2 regions of the Rhizobium sp. SRI_017 genome follow, and region 1 is predicted to be linked to the other one. Evidence: predicted binding sites of a transcription regulator. Region 1 holds the regulator's gene; the other holds the start of a gene.
What was found. The regulator LexA, encoded in region 1, represses DNA repair genes until DNA is damaged. The targets are predictions, from matches to a motif close to TGTTCNNNNTGTGTTCNG.
Positions count from the first base shown of each region.

Region 1 (4,101 bases):
CCAGTCGTAAGGCCGGCTCGCTTGCGCGGTTCAGGCCTTGTTGTCGAGGAACCAGCGGTAGACCGCACTGATCCCGTCCTTGAGCTCGATCGAGGGCTTCCAGCCCATGCCCCGCAACTTGTCGGCGCTCATAAGCTTACGTGGTGTGCCGTCAGGCTTGGTCAGATCGTGCTCGATCGTGCCCCTGTAGCCCACGGCGTCACAGACCATCTGCGTCAGCTCAAGTATGGTCACGTCCTCGCCCGAGCCGATGTTCACATGGCCTGGCGCCGAATGGTTCTTCATCAGGTGCACGCAGGCATCGGCGCAATCATCAACGTGGAGAAATTCACGGCGCGGCGTGCCGGTTCCCCAGATGGTGATCGAGGGTGCGCCGGACAGCTTCGCCTCATGCGCCTTGCGGATCAGGGCCGGCATGACATGCGAGGAATTGAGGTCGAAATTATCGCCGGGGCCATAGAGATTGGTCGGCATGCCGGAGATGTAATCCGAACCATGCTGCTTGCGAAAGGCATCACAGAGCTTGATGCCGGCGATCTTGGCGATGGCATACCATTCGTTGGTCGGTTCCAGCAGTCCGGTCAGCAGAGCGTCTTCGGTGATCGGCTGTGGTGCGAACTTCGGGTAGATGCAGGACGAGCCGAGGAACATCAGCTTCTCGACACCCACCCTGTGGGCGCCGTTGATGATGTTGGCCTCGATCATCAGGTTGTCATAGAGGAAGTCCGCCGGATAGGTGTCGTTGGCGAGAATGCCGCCGACCTTGGCGGCTGCCAAGAACACCGCATCCGGCCTGGTCTTCTCGATCCAGGCAGTGGTTTCGGCCTGGTTCCGCAGGTCGGCATCCTGGCGAGAGGCGGTCAGCACCTCGCAGCCTTCGCTGGCCAGCCGCCGGACGATGGCGGACCCCACCATGCCGCGATGGCCGGCCACCCAGACCCGCTTTCCTGTTAGCGAATACATCGGCTCAGGCTTCCTTCATCACCGTGGCGGTCTGCATGACCTTGAGGTCTTCATTGACCATCTCGCGGCAGAGGTCGCGCACCGAGGTCTCGTGCTTCCAGCCAAGCTGCTGGTGAGCCTTGGACGGGTCGCCGATCAGGAGTTCGACTTCGGTCGGGCGGAAATAGCGGGGATCGATCTCGACCACGATCTTGCCGGAAAGCTGGTCGTAGCCTTTCTCCTCGACGCCCTGGCCGCGCCATTCGAGATTGATGCCGACATCTTCGAAAGCCCAGTTGATGAACTGGCGCACTTCCGTGGTCTCGCCGGTCGCGAGCACGTAATCGTCCGGCTTGTCCTGCTGCAGCATAAGCCACATGCCGCGGACATATTCGCGGGCATGGCCCCAGTCGCGCTTGGCGTCGATATTGCCGACATAGAGCTTTTCCTGCTTGCCGAGGCGGATGGCGGCGGCGGCGCGGGTGATCTTGCGGGTGACGAAGGTCTCGCCGCGCAGCGGGCTCTCATGGTTGAACAGGATGCCGTTTGAGGCATGCATGCCATAGGCTTCGCGGTAATTGACCGTGATCCAGTAGGAATAGAGTTTTGCCGCGGCGTAGGGCGAACGCGGATAGAATGGCGTCGTCTCGCGCTGGGGGACTTCCTGCACGAGGCCATAGAGCTCGGAGGTCGAGGCCTGATAGAAGCGGGTCTTCTCTTCCATCTTGAGAATGCGGATCGCTTCCAGCAGGCGCAGCGTGCCGATGCCATCTGCATTTGCCGTGTATTCCGGCGTCTCGAAAGACACGCGCACATGGCTCTGCGCCGCAAGGTTATAGATCTCGTCCGGCTGCGCTTCCTGCACGATGCGGATCAGGTTGGTCGAGTCGGTCATGTCGCCGTAGTGCAGGATGAATCGCTGGTTCTCGACATGCGGATCCTGGTAGATGCTCTCGATGCGGCTCGTGTTGAACGAGGAGGAGCGGCGCTTGATGCCGTGGACGATATAGCCCTTTTCGAGAAGAAGTTCGGCGAGATAGGCGCCATCCTGGCCGGTAATGCCCGTGACGAGCGCAACTTTTCTCTTCTCAGTGCTCAATGACGTCTCCTGTTGAACGCAATCCGTGGGATGTCTCACCCGTTGGCCTTGGCGCTAGTGGCCGATTGGGGCGGCAAAATGTCAGAACCCGGTCGCACGGCAAAGAGGCGATCCGGAAACCGGAACCGCACCGGCGAAAGCTCGAAGACCTTGAAATTTCTGCCCCTGCGGCCTTCCATACCGAAGGTCGCTAAACACTGCAATCGTCCTGTCTTGCAGACAGACGAAAGCCCGTACGCTGCCTGAACGCACGGGCTTCAGAAATGTTCCGTCGACGCGCTTGCGTTATCAGTGGTAGCGGCGGATCAGCCCGACAAGCTTACCCTGGATCTTGACACGATCGGGGCCGAAGATGCGTGTCTCATAGGCAGGGTTCGCGGCTTCGAGGGCGATCGAAGCGCCCTTGCGGCGGAACCGCTTGAGCGTCGCTTCCTCGTCGTCGACGAGTGCCACCACGATGTCACCTGGGCTCGCAATGTTGCCATTGCGGATGATGACCGTATCACCGTCGAGAATGCCGGCCTCGATCATCGAGTCACCCCTGACCTCGAGCGCATAATGATCGCCTGCGCCGATCATGCCCGCAGGCACGGCAATGTCGTGCGTGGTATTCTGAATTGCTGAAATCGGCACACCGGCGGCAATCCGCCCCATGACGGGGATCGACACTGAACCATCGGCATCATCGTTGGCTGACGGTCGGGGTGATGCCGGGGCAGGCGTCTTGCCGAGCGAACCCTCGATGACGCTGGGTGAAAAACCCTTGGTGGGCTTCACGCTCGGCGAATAGGCCTCGGGCAGCTTGATGACCTCGAGCGCACGCGCCCGGTTTGGCAGGCGCCGGATGAAGCCGCGCTCCTCCAGGGCAGTAATCAACCGATGGATGCCGGACTTGGACGCGAGATCGAGCGCATCCTTCATCTCGTCGAAAGATGGCGGAATTCCCGACTCCTTCATCCGCTCGTGAATGAAGAGAAGCAATTCCTGCTGTTTTCTGGTGAGCATCGTCTATCCCCGGGCAGAATCGGTGAAACAAATCTGGAACAAACACTATATGTTCCATGTATGTTCTGCAAGGGTTTAAAATTTGCTTATATCTGCATGGATCAATAAGAATATTTCGCACGCCGAACTACGCGGCGCTCGCGCGCCCCGTAGTTCGGTTTTAGACCTGTCAGATGGCGGTGAAGTCGCTCGCGTCTATCTCAGTCGGCTTGATGCCGATGAGAAGGATGTCACCGCCGACAAAGCCGACAAGCGCGCATTCTTGCCAGACTTCGCGAGCGTGAAATCCAGTCCGTTGCCGCGAAGGTGAAAATGTCCGCACCCTTGCCGCCTGTCAGGGCGTTGGCAGCGCCTCATCATCCCCGTCGCTGAGGTGAAACAATGGGCGGAACCGCCTCAAGGATCGACATATGCCGGCACGATGTCGAGCTTATCGCAGGTCCCTGGCTTGGTCGCCCGCATCCAGCGGGCGGACCGCGTGCCAACGCGAGACTTGCCGATCGCATCTGTGACAGGATCACCAAGGCGGTCGCGGCTCTCGATCCTGTCTTCAGTGGCAAGAATTATGGAATTGGCGCCAGCGTCGACGTCAAGTCGATCACTGGCGCGGCGCAATCCGTCTCCAAACTGGTGTCGGCGGCCGACAAGGCCTGCTACGACGTGAAATCGCGCCGCAAAGGCCAATGGGTCTCGGCCGACGGCGCAGCCGCATAAATCCCCGCCAGTGACTATCTCCGTCCATCGGATGCGATCTGCAGCCGTGGATCGGCACGCAACCGTCGCGCCGCGAAATCGACGAAGGCGCGAAGCCGTGCCGAACTCTCGCGTCCCTCTGCATGGACAATATGGATGGGCACCGGCTCGCGCTCGTAGTCCGTGAGCACCGGAACAAGCTGGCCGGCAGCGATCGGTTCGGCGACCTGATAGGACTGGAAGCGGGAGATGCCCCAGCCGCTCAGCACCGCCTCGATCACAGCATCGTTGGTGTTGCAGATGAAGCGCGTGGAAATCGCAACGCGGATCGAGTCGTCCCGACCAAATCGCCATTCGGATCC
Region 1 covers NZ_JBYCZP010000004.1:232,235-236,335, forward strand. The annotation lists gene fcl (GDP-L-fucose synthase) at 31-963, opposite strand; gene gmd (GDP-mannose 4,6-dehydratase) at 968-2,041, opposite strand; gene lexA (transcriptional repressor LexA) at 2,330-3,046, opposite strand; gene AC2YI2_RS11325 (hypothetical protein) at 3,428-3,760, shown strand; gene AC2YI2_RS11330 (LysR family transcriptional regulator) at 3,775-4,101, opposite strand, start outside.

Region 2 (4,101 bases), on a different contig from region 1:
AAGTTGCCGCGATGACGACGCCAATCGTCGCCGTCGCAACTGGTCTCAACTCCGCTTGAGGCACTGACTTTCACCACGGGTTAGCCCTCCCCCTTGTGGGGAGGGATGGGGAGGGGTCTTGACCTCCACAAGACCATCTTGGCCACTCCACCCTTGGCACCCTCGCCTCACCGCTCTAAATATCCTCCCGAACAGGGAGCCTCGCATGAGCGATCACCATCACGACCACGACCACGACCACGACCATGACAATCGCTACACCGACATGCAGGCGCGGGTGAAAGCGCTCGAAACGGTGCTCACCGAGAAGGGCCTGATCGACCCGGCCGCGATCGACGCCATCGTCGAGACCTACGAAACCAAGGTTGGTCCGAAGAACGGCGCCCGTGTCGTCGCCAAGGCCTGGTCCGATCCTGAATTCGCCGACTGGCTGAAGCGCGACGCCACCGCGGCCATTGCCAGCCTCGGCTATGCCGGCCGCCAGGGTGAGCATATGCGGGCGGTGTTCAACGCGCCGGACACCCATAATCTCGTGGTCTGCACGCTCTGCTCCTGCTATCCTTGGGCCGTGCTCGGACTGCCGCCGGTCTGGTACAAGGCGCCGGCCTATCGGTCCCGCGCCATCATCGATCCGCGCGGCGTGATCGCCGAATTCGGCATCGAACTGCCCGAGGACAAGAAGATCCGCGTCTGGGACTCGACGGCCGAGCTCCGCTACATCGTCATCCCCGAGCGTCCTGACGGTACCGAGGGCCTCGACGAGGCGGCGCTGGCCGATCTCGTCAGTCGCGACGCGATGATCGGAACCTCGATCGCCAGAACCCCGGAGACCGCGCGATGAACGGCCCGCACGATCTCGGCGGCCAGATGGGCTTCGGCCCGGTTGCGCCCGAACCGAACGAGCCTTATTTCCACGCCGAATGGGAAAAGCGTGCGCTGGGCGTCGTGCTCTCCTGCGGTGCCTTCGGCGCCTGGACGATCGATGAGTCGAGGCATGCCCGCGAAAACATCCCGCCGCCGGCCTATCTCTCGGCGAGTTATTACGAGATCTGGATCCGCGCGCTTGAAGTCCTGCTCGACCGCCACGGCTTTGCCACGCAGGATGAGATCGCCGCTGGTCACAAGAAGAATGACGGCGCAGCCCCCAAGCGCGTGCTGAAAGCCGAGATGGTCCCCGGCGTGCTCGCCAAGGGCGGCCCCTGCGACAGGCCCGTGGAGGCAGCCCCGAAATTCGCCCCTGGCGACCGCATCCGCACCCGCAATTTCTCCCCAACCAGCCATAGCCGCCTGCCGCGCTATGCCAAGGGCAAGACCGGTATGGTCGAAACCGTCCAGGGCTCCTTCGTCTTCCCCGACGACAATGCGCATGGCAAGGGCGAGAACCCGCAATGGGTCTACACCGTCGTCTTTGACGGCGCAGAGATCTGGGGCGAGGATGCCGCGCCCGGCCTCACCATCTCGATCGACGCCTGGGAGAGCTATCTTGAGCACCTGTGAGGTCCCTTCGGCGCTCCGCGACACACCCGGCCTGCCGCGTTCCCACGAAGGCGACCCCGTCTTCGCCGAACCCTGGCAGGCGGAAGCCTTCGCGCTCACTGTCCATCTTTTCGACCGCGGCCTGTTCACCTGGGCTGAATGGGCCGAGGCCCTCTCGTCGGAGGTCAAGCGCCCGCACCGCGATCCTGATGGTCACGACTATTACGACTGCTGGGTCGAGGCCCTCTCCGGCCTGCTGGAAAGCAAGGGCATCGCTGACGCCGCCACCATCCTAGGCCTGCAACACAGCTGGCAGCGCGCCGCCGAAGCCACGCCGCACGGCATGCCGATCGAACTCGCGAACGATCCGCTGCGCTGACGTTGTGACAATGTGGGCGCCATGCCGGACAGGTGGGGAGCTCGACTGCCATTGCGTTGGCCGGTGGGGGAACTCGGAAAAACCCCGCCCCGAAGCCCCTCCCCACAAGGGGGAGGGGCCAATCTGCGGCTCCCCGTCTGCCCTCAAACAACGTTGCGGCTTGTTGAAAAGCTCATTGTGATGCGAGCCGGTGCCACGAGTTGGCCCCTCTCCCTTGTGGGGAGGGGTTTCGGGGCGGGGTCTTTATCGCCTACATACCCTACTCTTCCCAATCCCCGCCGAATCTCCTAGGTTCATCAAATGTTCCGGGCATGCGGCGCCCGGCATCGTGGGAACGTGGAATGCAGAGTGCAAGGCCCCTGGCCGAGAGTGCCATCGAACCTGCCTATCTCGAAAAACTCAACGACGCTCAGCGCCGCGCCGTTACCCATGGCAGCGGCCCGGGCGAGCATCTCGACGCGAGCCCGCTGCTGATCATCGCAGGTGCAGGCTCGGGCAAGACCAACACGCTCGCCCACCGTGTCGCCCACCTCATTGTGGGTGGCGCCGATCCGCGCCGCATCCTGCTCATCACCTTCTCCCGCCGCGCCGCGGGCGAAATGGCCCGCCGCGTCGAACGCGTCTGCCGCCAGGTCCTGGGTCCCAATGCCGGCGTGCTGACCGACGCGCTCGCCTGGACCGGAACCTTCCATGCGATCGGTGCCCGGCTGATGCGTGATTACGCGCCCGAGATTGGCTTGGACCCGCAATTCACCATCCACGACCGCGAGGACAGCGCGGATCTGATGAACCTCGCCCGCCACGAACTCGGCTTCTCCAAGCTGGAAAACCGCTTCCCGACCAAGGGCACCTGCCTCGCCATCTATTCCCGCGCCGTCAATTCCGAATCCCCGCTCGACGAAGTCCTGCGCTCTGCCTTCCCCTGGTGCGCTTCCTGGGGCGGCCAGTTGCGCGAGCTCTTCGCGGCTTACGTCGAGGCCAAGCAGGCCCAGAACGTGCTCGATTACGACGACCTGCTGCTCTACTGGGCCCAGACCATGGGCGACGCGGTCCTGGCCCGCGAGATCGGCGAACGCTGGGATCATGTCCTGGTCGACGAATACCAGGACACCAACCGCCTGCAGTCCTCGATCCTGCTTGCCATGAAGCCCGGGGGCAGGGGGCTGACCGTTGTCGGCGACGATGCCCAATCGATCTACTCCTTCCGCGCGGCAGATGTCCGCAACATCCTCGATTTCCCCAAGGCGTTTACGCCGGAAGCCGAGATCGTCACCCTCGACCGCAACTACCGCTCGACCCAGCCGATCCTGCAGGCGGCCAATGCCGTCATCGATCTCGCCCGCGAGCGCTTCACCAAGAACCTGTGGAGCGAGCGCGAATCCGATGCCCGCCCGCGCCTCGTCACCGTCCGCGACGAGGCCGACCAGGCAATCTTCATCGCCGACCAGATCCTCGAGAACCGCGAGGCCGGCACCATTCTCAAGCAGCAGGCCGTGCTGTTCCGCGCCTCGCATCACAGCGCCGCGCTGGAAATCGAGCTCACCCGCCGCAACATCCCCTTCGTCAAGTTCGGCGGCCTCAAATTCCTCGACAGCGCCCATGTCAAGGACATGCTGGCGCTGTTGCGCTTCGCCCAGAACCCGCGCGACCGCGTCGCCGGCTTCCGCCTGCTGCAGATGCTTCCGGGCATCGGCCCGTCCTCGGCGGCCAAGGTGCTCGACGCCATGGCCGACAGCCCGATGCCGATCACGGCGCTCGCCGAAATGGCCGCCCCGCCGCGCACGGGCGCCGACTGGCCGGCTTTCGTCGACGTCATGCAGGCCATCGCCCATGGAGCCGGCTGGCCGACGGACATCGAGCAGGCCCGCCTCTGGTACGAGCCGCATCTCGACCGCATCCACGAAGACGCCGAAACCCGCAAGGCCGATCTGATCCAGCTCGAACAGATCGCCTCGGGCTACACCTCGCGCGAGCGCTTCCTCACCGAACTCACCCTCGACCCGCCCGAAGCGACCAGCGACCAGGCCGGCGTGCCGCTGCTCGACGAGGATTACCTCATCCTCTCCACCATCCATTCGGCCAAGGGCCAGGAATGGACCTCGGTCTTCGTGATGAACTGCGTCGATGGCTGCATCCCCTCCGATCTCGGCACCGGCTCGACGCCGGAACTGGAGGAGGAGCGCAGGCTGCTCTATGTCGCCATGACCCGCGCCAAGGACGATCTCAACCTGATCACCCCGCAGCGC
Region 2 covers NZ_JBYCZP010000019.1:65,980-70,080, forward strand. The annotation lists gene nthA (nitrile hydratase subunit alpha) at 206-841, shown strand; gene nthB (nitrile hydratase subunit beta) at 838-1,497, shown strand; gene AC2YI2_RS29440 (nitrile hydratase accessory protein) at 1,484-1,855, shown strand; gene AC2YI2_RS29445 (ATP-dependent helicase) at 2,197-4,101, shown strand, end outside.
Region 2: the regulator LexA is predicted to act here: its motif matches at 2,146-2,163, upstream of AC2YI2_RS29445 (ATP-dependent helicase).